Regions from separate parts of the Robertmurraya mesotrionivorans genome, predicted to be linked through region 2. Evidence: riboswitches for the same ligand, from Rfam matches in the RefSeq annotation. Region 2 holds a riboswitch; each other region holds the start of a gene.
What was found. A riboswitch is a leader RNA that binds a small molecule or an ion and turns the genes downstream of it on or off. The one in region 2 is predicted to bind S-adenosylmethionine.
Positions count from the first base shown of each region.

Region 1: it holds a riboswitch for S-adenosylmethionine, as region 2 does, so the genes downstream of both, ACRX5O_RS13380 (2,3-diketo-5-methylthiopentyl-1-phosphate enolase) here and mmuP (S-methylmethionine permease) in region 2, are expected to answer to the same signal.
Region 3: it holds a riboswitch for S-adenosylmethionine, as region 2 does, so the genes downstream of both, ACRX5O_RS21345 (sugar ABC transporter substrate-binding protein) here and mmuP (S-methylmethionine permease) in region 2, are expected to answer to the same signal.

Region 1 is NZ_JBPCCH010000007.1:121,868-128,575, forward strand. It holds gene ACRX5O_RS13370 (carbon-nitrogen family hydrolase) at 1-529, opposite strand, end outside; gene ACRX5O_RS13375 (pyridoxal phosphate-dependent aminotransferase) at 659-1,834, shown strand; SAM riboswitch class I at 1,918-2,025, shown strand; gene ACRX5O_RS13380 (2,3-diketo-5-methylthiopentyl-1-phosphate enolase) at 2,114-3,346, shown strand; gene ACRX5O_RS13385 (2-hydroxy-3-keto-5-methylthiopentenyl-1-phosphate phosphatase) at 3,343-3,996, shown strand; gene ACRX5O_RS13390 (methylthioribulose 1-phosphate dehydratase) at 4,001-4,615, shown strand; gene ACRX5O_RS13395 (1,2-dihydroxy-3-keto-5-methylthiopentene dioxygenase) at 4,635-5,168, shown strand; gene ACRX5O_RS13400 (Spo0E family sporulation regulatory protein-aspartic acid phosphatase) at 5,408-5,647, shown strand; gene ACRX5O_RS13405 (YitT family protein) at 5,700-6,578, opposite strand.
Region 2 is NZ_JBPCCH010000025.1:47,430-54,137, reverse strand. It holds gene mmuM (homocysteine S-methyltransferase) at 1-459, opposite strand, end outside; gene mmuP (S-methylmethionine permease) at 437-1,843, opposite strand; SAM riboswitch class I at 1,968-2,073, opposite strand; gene ACRX5O_RS22440 (YuzF family protein) at 2,220-2,438, shown strand; gene ACRX5O_RS22435 (manganese catalase family protein) at 2,451-3,344, shown strand; gene ACRX5O_RS22430 (bifunctional 4-hydroxy-2-oxoglutarate aldolase/2-dehydro-3-deoxy-phosphogluconate aldolase) at 3,392-4,063, opposite strand; gene ACRX5O_RS22425 (IclR family transcriptional regulator) at 4,222-4,986, shown strand; gene ACRX5O_RS22420 (sugar kinase) at 5,025-5,978, opposite strand; gene kdgT (2-keto-3-deoxygluconate transporter) at 6,042-6,708, opposite strand, start outside.
Region 3 is NZ_JBPCCH010000022.1:732-7,439, reverse strand. It holds gene ACRX5O_RS21350 (sugar ABC transporter ATP-binding protein) at 1-439, opposite strand, end outside; gene ACRX5O_RS21345 (sugar ABC transporter substrate-binding protein) at 507-1,619, opposite strand; SAM riboswitch class I at 1,801-1,908, opposite strand; gene ACRX5O_RS21340 (cold-shock protein) at 2,301-2,501, opposite strand; gene ACRX5O_RS21335 (DNA alkylation repair protein) at 2,755-3,462, opposite strand; gene ACRX5O_RS21330 (anthrone oxygenase family protein) at 3,664-4,116, opposite strand; gene ACRX5O_RS21325 (YdeI/OmpD-associated family protein) at 4,156-4,809, opposite strand; gene ACRX5O_RS21320 (VOC family protein) at 4,866-5,264, opposite strand; gene ACRX5O_RS21315 (SpoIID/LytB domain-containing protein) at 5,374-6,558, opposite strand; gene ACRX5O_RS21310 (VOC family protein) at 6,695-6,708, opposite strand, start outside.

The sequences.
Region 1 (6,708 bases), on a different contig from region 2:
GATTCAAACGAGGGAGAGGCCATTCAGCAACAACCACGATGGTCTCCGCTCCTTCTGTCGTATGAGCACGAATCCATTCAGGAAAGCGAATATCATAGCAAATCAATCCTGCAAACAAATGATTGCCGAGCGCAAAAATCCCTTTTGTACTTCCTGATTGAAGATGTTCGTGCTCGTTCATCAGCTTAAAAAGATGCGCTTTGCTGTATGTGGAAACAAGTTCTCCTTCATTATTTATGACAAGCAGTGTGTTATACACACCGTTGTTTTCTTGAGAAGCAACAGATCCACCAACTATATGCACACGATGTTGTTTAGCTAATTTCTGCAAAAATTCAATGCTCTTTTTTGCTTCCACGTCTGCAAGAACATCGAGGCGGGTTAAATCATAACCTGTTGTCCATAACTCTGGAAGAATGACTAAGTCAGGTTTTTCAGCCATTGCTGACTCTATTAATCTTTCCGCTTTTTGAAAGTTTTCTTCTACATTTCCAAAGCTTATGTCCATCTGAATACAGGAAACTCTCATAAGAAACCACCTTTTCTAAAAAAATATTAGTAAAAATACTTTACAAGTTGTCATTTACGATATACATTTGTGACTAGTTTTTCAATATAAAAATTGCCAATTACCCGAATATATAAAGTAGGTGGAAAAATGATGATATATCCTCAATCAAAATTATTAAAAAGCTTACCTAAACAATTCTTCGCTTCACTTGTTGCAAAAGTAAATAAGCAGATCAGTGATGGTCATGATGTGATAAACCTTGGACAGGGAAACCCTGATCAACCGACAGCTTCACATATCGTAAAAGCACTGCAAGTGGCAGCAGAGAATCCGAATAATCACAAATACTCTCCCTTCCAAGGCTTCGCATCATTAAAAGAGGCTGCTGCGACATTTTATAAAAGAGAATATAACGTAGATATCAATCCAGAGAAAGAAGTTGCCATCCTTTTCGGAGGCAAAGCTGGGCTTGTTGAAATCCCACAATGCCTATTAAACCCAGGTGAACATGTTCTCGTCCCCGATCCGGGTTATCCTGACTATTGGTCGGGAGTTGCTCTTGCACAAGCAGAAATGATTACGATGCCATTGAAGGAGGAGAATCAATTTCTTCCCGATTATTCAGCTCTAACAGATAGCGAGCTTGAAAAGGCTAAGCTTATGTTCTTAAATTATCCGAATAACCCGACAGGCGCAATAGCCAATGCTAATTTTTTTGAGGATACGGTTGCACTAGCTAAAGAGCACGAGATTTGTGTTGTTCATGATTTTGCCTATGGAGCGATAGGCTTTAATGGTCATAAACCGATTAGTTTTCTACAAACAGAAGGTGCAAAAGACGTAGGGATTGAAATTTATACGTTATCTAAGACGTATAATATGGCTGGTTGGAGAGTAGGCTTTGCGGTTGGAAATGAAAGTGTCATTGCAGCCCTTAATTTGTTGCAAGACCATTTATATGTAAGTCTTTTTGGAGCTGTCCAAGAAGCGGCAGTTGCCGCATTAACTGAGTCTCAAAGTTGTGTTCGTGAGTTAAATGCATTGTACGAATCTAGAAGAGACGTCTTTATCGGAGGACTTCAAGAATTAGGTTGGAATGTCGTAGCTCCGGAGGGGTCATTCTTTGCATGGCTAAAGGTTCCTACTGGTTATACATCTGAACAATTTTCAGATCTATTACTAGAAAAAGCACATATTGCTGTTGCCCCTGGAGTTGGTTTTGGTACATGGGGAGAAGGCTATGTCCGAGTTGGGTTACTAACCTCGGAAGCACGTTTGCGAGAAGCGGTTGAAAGAATTTCAAAGCTCCAAATTTTTAGTTAATGTATTGACAGTCGAATTAAATTCTGGAATAATCAAAATCAATTGAAAGTATAAACAATAATTCCATAATGAAAACATTCGTTTTCTTATCAAGAGCAGGTGGAGGGACGAGCCCGACGAAGCCCGGCAACCGACTTACATGTTTTGTAAGCACGGTGCTAATTCTTGCAGCAAAGGCTGATAGATAAGGAGATGTTAGTTTACGATACTAACCTCTTCCTGATGATAAGAAGAGGTTTTTTTATGTATATGCGTATAGGAGAGAAAGGACGAAAGCAAATGAGTGAGATCATCGCAACGTACTTGGTACATGACGCCAAACACAATCCTGAGAAAAAAGCAGAGGAAATTGCGCTTGGTTTAACGGTTGGTTCATGGACTCAATTACAAAAGCTTGAGCAAGAGCAATTGAAAAAATATAAAGGTAGAGTTATTTCCGCAGAAAAATTACACATAGATGAACATACGAATGAAACGGTAGCGGTGTTAAAAATCGCTTATCCTTCAAATAACTTTTCGCTAGATCTTCCAGCTATTTTAACAACGGTGTTTGGAAAGCTGTCTCTTGACGGGAAGATTAAGCTATTAGATCTTGATTTTTCACAAGAGTTAAAATCGGCTTTTCCAGGTCCTAAGTTTGGTATTAATGGTCTAAGAGAGAAGCTTGGGGTATATGATCGTCCGTTATTGATGAGTATTTTTAAAGGAATTCTTGGTAGAGATCTTCCATTCCTCTTCAGCCAATTGCGCGAACAGGCATTGGGTGGAGTCGATTTTGTAAAAGATGACGAAATTCTTTTTGAAAACCCATTAACTCCTTTTGAACAGAGAATTACTGGTGGAAGAGAAGTTCTGCAACAGGTTTATGAAGAAACGGGACATCGTACCTTGTATGCTGTGAACTTGACAGGACGTACGTCTCAATTAATTGACAAAGCTAAAAGAGCAAAAGAACTTGGTGCGGACTTACTATTATTTAATGTGTTTGCGTATGGTCTTGATGTTCTTCAAGAATTACGCGAAGAAGAGGGTGTTGGTCTTCCGATTATGGCACATCCAGCTGTGAGTGGAGCACTCACTTCGTCTGATGTATACGGAATTTCTCATTCCCTACTACTTGGAAAATTGTTGCGTTACGCTGGAGCCGACTTGTCTCTATTCCCATCTCCATACGGTTCGGTGGCTTTGGAAAAGAAAGCAGCATTATCGATTGCTGAAGCGTTAACAGATCAATCAGAAGCTATGAATAAGGGCTTTCCAGTGCCTTCAGCTGGTATTCATCCTGGACTTGTTCCACTTTTACTACAAGATTTTGGCTTAGATAGTGTCATTAATGCTGGTGGTGGCGTTCATGGGCATCCGGCTGGTGCGAAAGGTGGAGGTCTTGCTTTCCGCCAAGCTATTGAGTTAAGTCAAAAAGGATTGCCATTGAGAGAAAACTCGCAGCAATATCCTGAACTGGCAACTGCAATCGAACTGTGGGGAGTCACTGAGGTGGCGAAACAATCATGACCAAGAAAATAGCCGTATTTTGTGATTTCGATGGCACGATTACCGAGAAGGATAATATTATTGCCATTATGAAAAAATTTGCTCCTCCCGAATGGGAAGCGCTGAAGGACGACATATTATCTGAGAGGATTTCGATCAGAGAAGGAGTGGGAAAGCTTTTCTCGTTACTGCCTTCCTCAAAAAAAGAAGAGATCATTACGTATTCATTAGAAAATGTTAGAATTCGCAAAGGATTTCCTGATTTTGTGAAGTTTTTGAAAGAACAGGATATTCCTTTGTATATTGTTAGTGGTGGTATTGATTTCTTTGTATATCCCATTTTACAAGCTTATGGCCCTTTTTCAGGAGTGTATTGTAATGCTGCTGATTTTAGTGGCGAATATATCAATATTCTTTGGCCAAATGCATGTGATGAACATTGCCAAAATGATTGCGGCTGCTGTAAACCTAGTATTATTCGTGGGCTTAAAGAAGATTTCTACAAAGTCGTTATTGGTGATTCAGTAACCGATTTGCAAGCAGCTAAACAGGCTGATCTAGTCATTGCAAGAGAACTACTATTAGAAAAATCGAAAGAGTATGGCTTGAATCATAGAGAGTTTGTTGATTTCTATGATGTGATCAAGCATATGTCGAAGGTTAGGAGTTGATTGGATGAGTCTGTTAACAGAACGTTGGGAGCAGCTTGCTGATGTGAAGGATGAGCTTGCTGTTCGAGATTGGTTTATGGGAACGAGCGGGAATTTAGCTATAAAGGTTAGCGACAATCCTATACAATTCTTAGTAACAGCAAGTGGCAAGGATAAGCGGAAGCGAACGTCAGAGGATTTTCTGCTCGTCGATGGAAATGGAAACCCAGTAAATGAGACACATTTGAAGCCATCTGCTGAAACCTTATTACATGTGGAAATCTATAAAAAAACAGCTGCTGGTTGTAGTTTACATGTTCATACGATTGATAATAATATCATATCTGAATTATATGGCGATCAAGGAGAAATCACCTTTACTGGCCAGGAACTCATTAAAGCATTTGATTTATGGGAAGAGGATGCCGTTCTTCGAGTTCCCATTATCAGTAATCCAGCACATATTCCGACACTAGCACAGGAGTTTAGTGAGCATGTAAAAGAGGATAAAGGCGTTGTGTTAATCAGAAATCATGGGATAACCGTTTGGGGAAAAAATGCATTCGAGGCAAAAAAACTACTCGAAGCATCCGAATTTTTATTTCGCTATCATCTAAGACTTTTAGAATATAAAAAATAAAATTTAAAGGAGTAAAAAAATGGCACATATCGTATTTCAAAGTACAAAAGAAGAAATTAAAGATCAAAAAGAAGTGGCAGCGTTTTTACAATCTCAAGAGGTAATCTATGAGCACTGGGATATTACAAAACTTCCTAGCAACCTTCAAGAGAAATATATTTTAACAGATGAAGAGAAAGCAGAAATCTTATCTGTATTCTCAACTGAAATTACCGAAATTTCAGAGAAGCGTGGATACAAAGCACAGGATGTTATTTCTCTTGCTGAACACACTCCAAACCTAGAGCAACTATTAACGAACTTCCAACAAGAACACCACCATACAGACGATGAGGTCCGCTTTATTGTTAGTGGACACGGAGTGTTTATTATCCAAGGATTAGACGGAGAATTTTTCGAGGTGTTTCTAAACCCTGGTGATCTTATTTCAGTTCCTCCGAATGTTAGACATTATTTTACCCTTCAAGAGGATAGAAAAGTTGTTGCCATCCGTATTTTTGTAACAACTGAAGGATGGGTTCCAATCTACGAAAAAAATGAAGTAGAAGCTTAAAAATAGTTTTCAAGGCACTAGAGTCTAAACACCTAGTGTCTTTATTGCTTTTGGTGGATAAAATCGATAATTGTCGAAAAGTAATAGGGATTTTAGGGTGTTTTTTGTCGTATACAGAAATATTAAGAAAACTATGTCTTATTTTGCGATTCTATTTACTTTTATTCAAATTCTTGCAATAATTCATCAAGTGATGATTTTTATTTAGGGGATTTAAGGAGTATTAGGAGGTTAACGGGGTGCAGCAGAATAGCAGAGAAATGCTTGCCACGATTCAACAAATGAGAGAGAAAATGATTGAATCTGCACAAGCAAATGGTCTAGGTGGGGAAGAGACAATTGAGTGTAGTCAGGAGCTAGATAAGCTAATTTTTGAATATCAATGCTTATCACAAGAGAAGAAGAAAAGCAAAAAAGAAATAAAGATTACCAGAAAACAAGCTATGTTTGTATGGCCTAATAACATCATATGCGTTTAAATAGATTGAAAAGGAAGGAGACGATAGCGCTCCTTCCTTTTTTGTAGGTATTCTAATGAATAGCTCGTTTTTTAAATCTTCCCCCTCTAACTTCGGCAATGTCTGCAACGGCCAGAAAGGCATTACTATCTAGATCCTCTACAATGAGCTTGAGCTTTGCTTCTTCCAGTCGTGTAATGACACAGAAGATAACCTTTTTATCGTCTCCTGTATAGGCTCCTTCTCCAGTAAGGAAGGTGACACCCCGGCCGAGTCGAGCCAAAATCGCATCACCAATTTCTTTATGCTTATCGCTAATGATCCATGCAGATTTTGATTGATCTAACCCTTCAATAACGATATCAATTGTTTTAAAAGCAATAAAATAAGCTAGGATCGAATACATCGCTCGGTCCCATCCAAACACAAATCCCCCGGTACCAAAAATAAAAATATTAAAAAACATGATCACTTCTCCAACAGAAAAAGGAACCTTTTTATTGATTAATATGGCAAGGATTTCTGTGCCGTCCAGTGATCCTCCATAGCGGATGACGATTCCTACACCAGCACCTAAGGCAATCCCTCCAAAAACCGTTGCTAACAGGATGTCATCAGTAAAGGCAGGAACAGGATGTAGATATACGGTTGTGATTGATAATATGGTTATAGCGAAGAGTGTAGATAGTGCGAAGGTTTTTCCGATTTGTTTATATCCGATGAAAAAGAATGGAACATTTAAAATGAAGATGATTAGACCGATTTTAATCGCAGTAATATGAGACAAAATAATTGAAATCCCGACGATTCCACCATCCATAATTTGATTGGGTATAAGGAAAATCTCTAATCCTACAGCCATTAGGATAGCGCCAATAAAAATAAAAATAGCTCTTTTAATAATACTCTTTTTCGGTAATTTTCGGTGCTGTATATGGTTCTCTAAATTCATTTGAATGGCTTCATGAATAAGTTGTTTTTCCATTAAGTCACCTCCATTTGTATTGATACTTGTTATTTATTATACAATAAATCGTTTCTATGTAGGTAAATCTGGAACTTGATCACTCAAAGGGAATAAA
Region 2 (6,708 bases):
ACGGTGGAAATCTTTAAGGAGATTATCGCTCACCCCATAGTTTCCAACATACTCTGAGCCATCTGCTAAGAACGCACCATATGGTCCAACAGATGCAGCTACCAATGGTTTGGATCTAACAAGTTGTTGCTCTTCTTGCCAAAAGTCATCTCTTGCACTCTTCGCAAGCACTACTGTCTTTTTTATCAATTCCAAGGCTTCTTCTTCTTGTAATCCACGTTTTGTAAATCCTTCAACTGTTGCTTGATAGCTTGCAGTTATCGCACAATCTGCGCCTGCCTGAAAATAGTCTAAATGTACCTGATAGATCATCTGCGGATTCTCGAGTAACACACGAGCTGACCAAAGAGGATCATCCAAATTACATCCATAGGATTCAAGCTCGGTAGCCATTGCTCCATCTAAAATAATAAGTGAATGCTCTTGTAAAATAGCATCAATTGGATTGTTTTTTTTCAACGTAAACGTCTCCCTTCTTGTTAAACCCTTGTTTTATATAATAACTAGCATAGCAAAGCAAGATAAATGGAATTCCACAAAACAGTGCAATTCTCTGTGTTGGATCAAAAGCAATACCTATACAGGAAGCCAGACAAAGAAAGAACGCTGCAATCGGAACGATAGGATACAATGGCGTTCGGTAAGCAAGGTCTTGCACGGAATGGCCTTCTTTTACATATTGTCTACGGAATAATAACTGTGAAACACTAATACTCATCCATACAATAACTACTGCTAGTCCTGAAATGGACACAAGTACGATATATACAGTATCAGGTGCAATAATACTAGAAAACAGAGCTAAGCCGCCACCTAGCATACTGAAAATGATAGCATTAAGTGGAACACCTCGATTTGTTAACTTTGCAAAGAATGGAGAGATTGTTTCTTTTTCTGCAAGTGACCAAAGCATTCTTGAGGAAGCGTATAATCCAGAGTTCGCTGCCGATAAAATCGCCGTTAAGATAACGAAGTTCATAATATCCGCACCATAAGGTACCCCTATTCTATCTAGAACAGCAACAAAAGGGCTTTCCAATACCCCAGCATCAGAAAAAGGGAGCAGAGCTGATAACACAATGATGGTTCCGACAAAGAAGATAATTAATCTCCACAGTGTCGTTCGAATAGCCTTCGGAATTGCCTTTTCTGGATTTTCAGTTTCTCCAGCAGCAATCCCAATTAATTCTGTCCCAGAAAATGCAAAATTCACTGCCAACATGGTCATAAAAATGGCAAATACACCGTTTGGAAATAACCCTTGGCCAATGATATTTGAAAACACGGGTGCTGTCTCAGAACCCTCTATTGGCAGAATACCGACCATAGCTGCTGCACCTAAAATAATAAAGAACAAAATTGCGAGAACTTTTATGGATGCAAACCAAAATTCTGATTCAGCAAAGAATTTAACAGTTACTGCATTTAATAAAAAAATTAAAATAGCAAATAGAGCACTCCAAATCCATACATTCACATTTGGGAACCAACGCTGCATCAATAACCCAGCAGCTGTGAACTCTGAACCTAATGCCACTGTCCAAGTTAACCAATACAACCAAGCAACAGTAAAGCCTGTTGCGGGTCCAATATATTTGGCTGCGTAACTATGGAACGCTCCCGTTTCTGGCATATGTACAGATAACTCCCCCAAACATAACATAACTAAATAGACCACCAAGGCACCGATTAAGTACGAAAGAATCGTTCCAAACGGTCCTGCCTGTTGAATCGTATAACCTGAACTTAGAAACAAACCGGTCCCAATGACCCCACCTAAGGATAACATGACTAGATGTCTTGCTTGCATTTTCCTTTGAAATCCTTGTTCTTCCACTTTCACAAATAACTCCTCCTTAACCTACATCCAGAAGCAACCATTACAAACGATCAATGAATACTTTAGTGGGGGAAACAAAAAAACGCACTCAGGAAACGAGTGCACTACTGACAAATAAAAACGTCCGCTCCTATCTATCGAGGAAAAATCACCCGCTGGAATTAGCACAGTATCCTAGTTGATCTGTTGCTGAGGCTTCACAGGGCCAGTCCCTCCACCTCTCTGGATAAGAAATATTTTTATCAACCTTACCAATCTACAAAAATAATGTCAAGAAACTTTTGAATAAACTAATAGTTTACATATTACTATGTATAACTATTACAATCCCGTCATACATATAACTGTTTGATATACAAAACAAAGGAGCGAACACTTCATGAATCAACAAACACCATCTTTTGTCAGTCACATTGACTCGTATGTGTATCATGCATTCCAAGGGATTACCGGGCGAATGGTTGCCGTCCAAACGGTCAGAGGGACTGTAACAGGATTACTTAAGTCTGTTATGCCTGACCATATTGTAGTGGAATCAGGAGGTTCTCCATTCTTTATTCGCACTCAACAAATTATCTGGGTTATTCCTAGAGGATAAGGAGGTCATCCGATGTTTAAACGTGAAAATAAATTATTGATTGACCTTCCTGTTCCAGAGCATGGTGATCCGAATGCGGCCGCTGCTGTTCAGGAGTTGTTAGGTGGAAAATTTGGAGAAATGTCAACTTTAAACAATTACATGTATCAGTCTTTTAACTTTCGTCAAAAGGATAAATTAAAACCTTTTTATGACCTCGTAGCAAGTATTACAGCAGAAGAATTTGGTCATGTGGAGCTCGTTAGTAATACAATCAACTTGTTATCACGCGGAAACACCTTTCCTGGGGACCCTGATGTTACCCCTTTACGTGAAGGAATGGATGCACGCAGTACGTATCACTTTATTGCTACTGCTCAAACGGCATTAGCAGGTGATTCTATGGGGCGCCCTTGGACCGGAGACAATGTGTTTAGCAGCGGAAACTTAGTGCTAGATTTACTTCATAATTTCTTTTTAGAGGTAGGAGCACGCACACATAAGATGCGAGTATATGAAATGACAGAACATGAAACTGCTCGTGAAATGATAGGTTACTTACTTGTCAGAGGTGGGACGCATGTACTCGCTTATGCTAAAGCATTAGAAATTGCTACTGGCGTGGATGTCAAAAAAATGATTCCGATTCCTGATCTATCTAACAGAAAGTTCGACCATGCAATAAAGTTTGAGGATCAAGGCTTAGCTAATGTTTTATATACCTGGAATGATGTGGGTCATTATACCGATATCTCAAAAATTTGGAAAGGAACAAACCCTGAAAATGGAAACCAACTCAAAGTAATTACTGGAGCTCCTAAGGGTGCACCTATTCCAAATTTAGAGGAACTACCGGAGGAATTTGCTCCAGGAATTGATCGGGATGATTACGCAAGAATCGCCAAACGTTTAATGGAAAATATGTAAAATAGTTAAAGGGTATTCATGCGGCCATGAATACCCTAGTTTTATATTTATATAGTTTTTGCTTCTAACACATCTTCCCCACGTGCAGCTCTAACTTTTTCAACATACTGCTTTGCATACTCCGTAATAAGGTCATAATCTCCCGTCTTAGCTGGTGCTAATAGATTCCCTCCAACCCCTACTGCTACACAGCCGTTTTTAATCCATTGGTCCACATTTTCAAGACTAACACCACCAGTAGGCATGATATTCACTTGTGGAAGTGGTGCTTTTACTCCCTTAACAAAATCAGGGCCAAAGTTGTTTCCTGGGAATAATTTCACAATATCAACACCAGATTCAAGAGCACGCTTCATCTCAGTGATTGTCATACAACCTGGCATATAAGGGATTTGATAGAGGTTACATAATTTTGCGGTTTCTTCATCAAAGGAAGGACTGACTACGAACTGCGCACCTGCAAGGATGGCTATTCTAGCAGTAGTTGAGTCAAGAACAGTGCCAGCTCCAATCACGACATCATTGCGTTCATTATATAGAGACGTTAACTCTTTAATTACTTCATCTGCTTCTTTGACAGTAAACGTTACTTCTATCCCCTTAATCCCACCTCGAATACATGCTTTAGAGATTGTTACTGCTTCTTCCTTCGTCTCTGCTCTCACTACTGCCACTACTCCACACTCTGAAACCTTTGATAGAACATTGATTTTATTCATGTGAATCCCCACTTTTTATATATTTTATGAAACATTTTTTATTAAATTTACAAAACTCTCACGCTGCCGTATCATATAGTAGAACGGCGTTTTAAATTTTTAAATAAAAAGTTCAATTCATTCTACATATATAAATCCATTGAAAGAGGTAACCGACTGTGTCCAACGTCCAATCACTTGAAAGAGCCTTAACTATTTTGAATAAGCTTTCAGATTATCCCGATGGAATACAAATTGCCCGTTTATCTGAACAAGTTAGTCTATCAAAAAGTACCGTCCACAGGCTTTTAGCAACATTATCCAATATGAACTATGTCGTAAAAGATTCTGAATCCGACAAGTATAAATTAGGATTGCAAGTACTTTTTCTCTCGAGAAATATTTTAAATAATAATGACATTGTAAATACGGCAAAGCCTTACCTAGAAAGGCTTTCCCACGAAGTAAATGAAACCGTTCATTTATGCATTGAAGACCGTGGTGAAATTGTGTATATTGATAAAATTGAAAGTAATCAAACCATTCGAATGTTCTCACGTGTCGGAAACCGTGCACCGATGTACTGTACTGCCGTCGGAAAAATTTTATATTCCGGTATGGAGTCAGGCCATTTTGAAGAATTAGTGTCAAAGGTGAATTTTATCCCTAAGACAGAATCAACCATCACAACCCCTGAGGGACTTCGAGAAGAAATAAATAAGATTAAGAAACAAAAATACGCCTTGGATAATATAGAAAATGAAGAAGGAATACGATGTATCGCCGCACCGATATACAACCATACAGGCAAGATTATTGCTAGTTTTAGTATCTCTGGTCCTAGCAATCGTGTGACAATGGATAAAATAAACGATACATTAATAGATAAGATGAGACAGACTAGCTTAGATATTTCTAGAAATCTAGGTTACATTGGTTCTTGATAAAGCCATTTCCTTCCCTGACTGGGAAGGAAATTTTTTTACTTTATGTTTATTCTCCTTGTTTCCATAAATGAGCTTAGTTCTGCTCGATCTGGTAGCCCATCATTATCTCCTGGAGACATAACCGCTAAAGCTCCAATTGCTGTTCCACGTACCACTGCATCCTCTATTTTTTGCTCTTCTAACAAAGCACTCACTACACCGACGGCAAAACCGTCACCTGCACCAACCGTATCAACGACTTTCTCTACAGGGAAACCCTCTGTATAAAACTGCTTCCCTTCCGAACTTGTGAAAGCTCCCTTTGCACCTAATTTTATAACTACTGTTCTCACTCCAGCAGCATGATAAAACTGTGCAATCTCAGCCTCATCTTCACAGCCTGTCAATAGCTTTCCTTCTGCAATACCTGGCAGAACAATATCCGCCTGACAAGCTAAATCATTAATAATCCTCACCATTTCTTTTTGGTCTGGCCATAGTCCTGGACGTAAATTTGGGTCAAAAGAAATTTGAACTCCTTTCTCACGTGCCACTCTCAATAACTCATAGACAGCTGCTCTGCACTCTTTCGATAATGCTGGTGGTATACCAGTTAGATGAATATGATCATATCCGTCCCAGCTTACATTCTTAATTGTCTCTATATTCATATGAGAAGCTGCAGAGTTTTTCCTTGCAGAGAACACTTCTGGGTCTCCCACTTCAACTTTTTGCTTCCATTGCATACCTGTTACATATTTTGATTCATAATTAACATGGGTTGTATCAATCCCATTTTGTTGAAGGAACTTCTCTATGTTTTTACCGAAAGGATCTTCCCCAAGTTGCGTAATGTAGGTAACCTCATGACCTAAGCGGGACATTCCGATCGAAAAGTTTACCTCTGCCCCCGCAACAAACCGACTAAATCGGTTCACTTCTTCTAAAGAACCACTTTGCTCTGCTACGAAGAGAGCCATCGGTTCACCGATTGTAATGATTTTACTCATGCTTCCCCTTCTCCCCTTTACTTAAAGAGAGACATACTGTGATATGCCTCTCTTTAGCTACTTTTAGACAGCAGTTGCGTTGATATCTTCTTTTACATTTCCTTTGTTTTTCTTTTTCATATATTTAGACCAATAGGCTGTTAAGATCGGTACTAGAATTGATGTGACAATTACTGATGCTGCCACCAATGCAGTTGCTGATTGAGCAACATCCATAAATTCCGGCTTCATATTGGCAATAATCATAGGATTAGCAACAGCTGCGCCAGCTGTACTAGATGCAGCTAGTCCCGCCGTACCATTTCCGCCACCAATATACTTATCTGCTAAGATTAACGGAATACCAGTTACAATGATTACAAGAACACCTAGGATAATACCGGCAAGACCTGTTTTTGCAATGACCGTTAAATCAATTGTGTTTCCTAGTGCAAATCCGAAAAACGGGATCATTGTATGAGTAGCTTTGCTAAAGAAATCTTTTAAATCACTATCTAAATTTCCAAGAACAAAACCGACTAAGAAAGGTAGAACTGCCCCTACGAACACATGTGGTTCAAATGCTGCTAAGCCCGTTGAGCCAAGAATCAACATCGTTACTAATGGACCTGATTCAAGTGACATTAATACAAATGCTCCAGCTTCTTCTTTCGTTCCGTACTGTTGCATGATAGAAGCATATAGTCCACCGTTTGTCATATCCATTGCGGCAATTAAAGCAAGGACTGAG
Region 3 (6,708 bases), on a different contig from region 2:
ATGTCAATTCACTTACTAGTTTCTTAGTAGGAAGATTCAAATTCATTTCCGATAGGATGGTGGCCGCTTTCACATGCAGGCTTTTCCAATTGACCCATTGCTTCTTTCCCATGTTATGTACCGTGTCCATTAACATGATATTTTCAGCAACCGTTAAATAAGGGATCAGCGCTGTATCCACTTCCTGATATACAATTTGAATTCCTGAATCCATGGCACTCTTGGGGGAACGAATGGAAAGAGGCTGTCCATTCATTGTGATTTCACCAGTATAGTGGTCGTATGCCCCTGAAAGAACCTTCATCAGCGTTGATTTCCCAGCACCGTTGGCTCCGATTAAGGCATGAGTTTTCCCGCTTTCAACCGAAAAGTCCACCTCATTTAATGCTTTTACACCGGGAAATTCAATTGAGACATTCTTCATCTCTAAAGTGGTCATTGTAACCGTCCTTTCAAAGAAACACTCTCTTTATCTTGTGAAAAGAGAGTGTCTATCAATAAGTCCCTTACTTCTGATAGTGTTCCTTCAACGTCGTCATCCAGTCTTCTTCAAATTCCGTCGATTGGCCCCATCCTTCAATGATTTCAGTTAGATTGACCATATTAACAGGATCTTTTGATTTCTGAAGATCTTCTTGAGAGATAAGTGAAGCTTCCAAATCATAAGTTTGTGGTGTTTCCTCGCCTGCTAATTTCTTCGCAAGTATTCTCATATTTACTGCACCAATCAACTTAGGATCAACAGCTGCCGTATATCTCCAAGCACTGCCTTCTCTTTGGATTTCCTGCAAATCAGCATTTGAAACATCGATTCCATAGATTTTAACTTCTTCTCTGCCAGCTTCTTTTAACGCGCGAGCTGCACCGATAGCAAAAGCATCCCATGTTGCAAAAATCGCATCAAGTTCACCCTTAGGGTATTTATTCAGCATCGCGGCAACAGCATTTTGGGTTTGAACACTCGTATCAGCTGCTGCCACCCCAAAGCGCTCCACTTCTTTAATTCCAGGATTTTTTGCTAATACATCTTCATAAACTTTATTTCGTCTAACCATCGGCGGGAATCCGTCTACCCATAGGTATGCAATATTGGCTTCCCCTTTTGTTTCCTTTACTAATTGGTCCAATGATAGAGTAGCTAACGCTTCATCATCTTGTGATACAAGAGTAACACCGTCAACACTAGTTAAATTTGCATTCGAGTCAAATGCGACTACGCCCTTTCCTGCGTCAACAATTTTCTGTATGTCATTAACGGTAGCATCATCATCACCGTGAGAAATAATAAATCCATCATAATCTTGATTTAACGCTTGGTTAATCGCATCATGAAATTTCGCTGTATCTCCATTTGCAGTAAATACATCCACTTGGAAACCGAAAGCTTCACCTTCTTGTTTCGCACCAGCTAAGAATTGAGCTGTGTGATCGTCCCCGCCAATTTTACGAATAACTTTGATTTTCGGCTGGTCTCCATTTGCAAAGCGTTCAGGTACACCTTCAATCGGTGTGTTTGATCCTGTTGCTTCCTTTGTTTCTCCCCCTGATGCACAGCCTGTAAGCAAAAGTGTTGCAGCGATTGCTGATACAAATGTACTTCTTAAAAAGTTCTTCTTCATGTTTTTTTCTCCCCTTTTTGTTTTCTATGCCTTCTTACCAACGTTGCTCTTAGGAGAGTTTTTTTATTAGGCTGTTAAAATTTTACTGAAGCGCAAATCAATAGCCCAGTTTAACACCGCCTAAAATATAAAAAACCTCTCCAGAAAAGAGAGGTTTCATCACAAAATAAGGACTACTCCTCTCTTATCTCTCAAAACAATTTCTTGTTTTGCAGGATTTAGCACCAATTCCAAACGGAACGGTTGCTGGGCGTCATCGGGCCAGTCCCTCTGCCACTCTTGATAAGAGAACGTATTTATTCATTTACTTTAATAAAGTATAAAACTTAATTTAATATTCTATTAACAAATTGTCAATAGTATTTTCTAAATATTTTTAATAGAGATATTTTTCCAAAGACAGCCAGAATAACTTCTGCCCATGTATTAAGTTCATCAAAAGTCCCCACTTTACTCTAATAAAGATTCTCACCGTCTACGACGAATTGGTGAACTATAGCTAAATTGAAAGCTATAATTAACACAAACGAAATTAGGTGAATTCGTTATTATGTGATACACTTTATTTACCATTTGATTTACTTTCTTACATTGTGCCCTGCTCATTCAGTGAGTGGGGATCCTTGTTATTTAAAAGAAAAAACAGACTCTAAAAAGAGCCTGCTTAGTTTGTTTTTATTATTAAGCTTTACGTACGTTAGCTGCTTGAGCTCCACGTTGACCTTGCTCAACGTCAAAAGTAACTGCTTGACCTTCGTCTAAAGATTTAAAACCGTCCCCTTGGATAGCTGAGAAATGAACGAATACGTCTTCTCCGGCTTCACGCTCGATAAATCCGAAACCTTTTTCTGCGTTAAACCATTTTACTTTACCTTGTTCCATTTTGTTTCCTCCTGCTGTGTGCTTTGCACACAATGTGTTACTATCCTTGGACTCAGTGATCATCAAGACGAAAAGTTAATCTTATACTATCCTTTACACCGAACAAAAATAATTCTACTAAAGTTTAACATTTTTTATAAGTATTTGCAAGAAGACAACTGACTTATAATTTCTCTGAAAACTACCTCTTTAAGTATATCAACAAAAAAGAGTGTCAATCCTTCTGGAATCACACCCCGATTCGAGACTATTTTTAACATCTTACATATTTGCGTTTGAAACCAAGCTTCCCTCTATCCATTTCTTTTTGAATACTTTCGTATGCGTTTAGTAAACTACTTTTTTTACTGTCCCGTTTGACTTCTACAATTCCTATTTCCTTCGAGATCTCGACTGCCTTTTCATGTTGCGGCAAATAGGAAATTCCCACGGTGTATACGAAATTATTCATAGCGGATTTGGTTCGTTCTGGCGAATCATGAATCGAACTTTTCACAGTATCAAGCATATTGGATATCTTGCTTTCGGAAAATTCTTTGTCTTTGCGATTCCCTAACATCCAGCAGTAGCAACTCCATCCGGCAGACATTCTCAACTCGTCACCACTTGCGATCCATTTATCAGCTACTTCTTGTGCAATATCTGACTCTGATAAAGTTACTGCTACCACATAATCGGAAAGCATATAAAAATACGCTCCATCCATCCAACGATCAAAATCCGACTCAGTCATGGCTTTTGGGTCTGCAATAATGCCAGCAAAGTACATTGCATCGTAGTTACCCGTAGCATAAAGCTCATCAGCTAAATCTTGATTGATTTTTATTTTCTTTGCGATTGGTTTCATAGCACCTGTAGCTACGCCAAAAAGTGGCTCGTGCGCACCATTAGATATGTACATTTTTTTAGTTCGTTCCTTACCGAGGGCTTCAAGCTCCTGCATCACTGTTTCGAAATCCATAGCTTTGTACTTCCTTCCTAAAAATTAGCCTTTTAATAATAACCAACTAATATACTTTATTGAGTCTTCCATACATCTCAATCTTACCATTCCTTGAATCAAAAACAGAATAATACATTTATTTTCTCCATACAAAAAAGAGAACATAAAGCATTCCCAATACAAAGTAGTTACTGGTAATAGATTAGCTTCTCACAATTCCTAATTTGAAACCGATAAACAAAGTAACATGAAACCAATAAGAAGCAACCAAGACCGAATAGATTGAAAGAACATCCAACGTTTTCTTATCTCCATCCAATCAGGGGGAGGATGATCAGCATCCCATTGTTTAATTTCTTTGTTAATTGGAACATTATATTTAATAGTTATTACGGTTGCTAAAATAAACATCACGGCAGAAGCAATACGGATAGTAAGTTCGAAACCTCCAATTTCATTAGTAAATAATGCGTATATTACGGTTAGAATTACACTTAAAGGCATTAATATCGGCATAATAATTCCATATGTTTTCAGTGAATCTTGTTCAAAACGTATATGGTACTTTTGCGGTAAATGACGGATAACTGGATGTACTAAGGCAAATGAAGTAAACTCAGCACAAGCAGTGAATCCAGCTATTATCAATGTAATAAAACCTAAAAAATCCAAATTAATTATCTCCTAAAAATTTAATTAATGATATGCTGCTTATCGAATGTTCTTGTGCGAGCCGTCACAGGAGGGCATTTTTTGAGATAGTCCACAAGTGCAATCCTTTAATCCCTTTCCACTGAGAATTTTCTCCATACAATTTTCAACCCTTGACACTCGAGTTTTGGATTGTTTCGGTTGAGAAAAATAAAGAATGTATGCTCTTTGCCGTCCCGGCGTCAATGCTTCAAAAGCAGTTTTCAAGTCTGGTGTTTCATCGAATTTATTTTGAAGTTCTTCTGGAATGATGAATTCTGTATTCTTTTTTAAAGTCACTTCCAAACCGGCTTTTTCAACTTCAATGGCTTCAAGAATGTATTCTTTCAAAATGGGTTCTAGTTCAACTATTTCTTGAAGATTGGTGAATCGAATCTGGCGTGCCGCCTGTACATTCGCGGTTTGTTGGACAAGAATTCCATGGGGATCTTTTAATAAGGCACCTTTGTGAAACAGAAGCGCACAATATTCTTTAAATCCATGTATTAAAACGATGTTTTTTTTCTCAAACGTATAACACGGATGCATCCACTTAAACTCTTCAGTCAGATCACAGTCAAGAACAATATGTCTCAACCTCTCAGATTCTTCCTTCCATTTTTTAGTTTTACTTAAATAATCATCAACTTTTGGATTCATTCTACTATTTGCCATCAAGGTACCTCTTTTCAATTTTCGATCGGCTGCTATGCTATTCGTTTATAGGACTTTCACGAAGGGAGATTTAGTTGCCACGATACTCCAAATCGATCATTTAGCCAACCAAACCTTTGACTAAAACCATAGTCCCCAATTGGCATAAGCGCTTGTCCACCCTCGATAAGTTTCTGATAAATGCTATTAATTTCCTCTTCACTATCACAAGTAACAAAAATTGAAATGGAAGGAGTAAATGAAAACTGATGCTTCAGATTACTATCAATACACATAAATTCTTGCCCTTTTAAAGAAAAAGTAGCCTTCATTACTGTTCCTTCATCTCCAGATTCATTCGCCCCATAGCGAACAATACTTGTAATTTCTGAATCCTCAATGATTGATATGTAATAATTCATTGCTTCTTCTGCTTTGCCATCTTGAAACATTAAGAATGGTGTAACTTTTCCCATTAGGTTCAACTCCTTAAGTTTTTTAGTGTAATTTTTATCTACAGTCTAGTTTGATTATTTATTTTTTCTAAAGGCAAAAAAATGATGATACCTGAAAGATATCATCATTTTAATTATCTGGAAAGGTTTTGGTGACTTTAACTTGAGTACCAGGATAATAGTGCCCTAAAATTTCTTTGTAGGTTTTCCCCTTCTCTGCCATTTCGTTTGCACCCCATTGACTCATCCCAACTCCATGGCCATGACCTTTGCCACTTACTTTATAAGAAGTTGGGGTCATTTCAAACGAACTTATTAGATAACTTCTAAAATGGCTTCCACCTATCATCGGTCGTATTTTTTTTAATTCAACATGATCCATTGAGACTTCTTCGAATAAAATAGTGCCATCAATCAACCTTCTCATGAATTCGATTTGGATTGAGCCTTTCATTGACCTTTGTGATTCATTTTTAATATTATCGACTTCAAAATAAGGAATACTTAAAATTTTTATGTCACCTTCATACCCATTTCGATTAAGCCATTTTTTAATAGATACACTAATTTTACCATCTTTCTCCTTTAACTCGTTCCAACCCTTCGATTTGATTTCTTCCAAATCTATTTGTGTTTTATGTAATGTAAAATCCCAGGGTTGAATGGGATCATAAGGATCTTGTTTGATAGGGAAATATGGGCTTGGACTGCCACCCCATACATTTTTATTACTTTCTGTTATTCCACCATTACTCGCAGAATAAAAAGCACTTATGGGCTTATCTTGAAACGTAATGATTTCTCCTTTCGTATCAATTACAGCCCTTTTGGTTTTCTTGAATTGATTGTACCCTCCGTAGACTTGATATTGAATGGTGTCGTCTAGTTTGGGATTTTTATGGGTGATTGTATAAGTACGAGCAGCTAACGTTTGTGCTTTTAAGGCCTCTATATTCCATTCGGGAAACACTTCAAATGGGACTACACCCTTTAAGTAATCCTCTAAAAGTATTTGATTAACTGGTCTAATGTTTTTTTCTTCTATATTAAACTCTACCGCCCCCATATAAGGTCTTCCATCAATGTATACTAGATGCTTTTCATCATAAGCATCAGGATATAAAATGAACGGGCTATCTAGTTCCATTGTTGACTCACCACAAGCAAGAAACATTTTCCCACCTTTATATGAAAGTGTATATTCATCCCCTTCTTTTAACATCCATGCTGGATCTAACGTTGAATAAGTACCTTTTATATGAAATGCTAATTTTGAGGTGTCTCCGATATAATTTCTTAATCTCACTGAGATCATCTCTTCCGCTTGCACTTCATTAGCGAACATTAGTAAAAAAACTGTGGAAATCACAAGAATTAAAGTTTTCATAACCATATTATTTATAATGTGTTTACTGATTATTCCTGAAGCTCCATTCTACAAAGGGATGCTTTTATAATTCTTTTT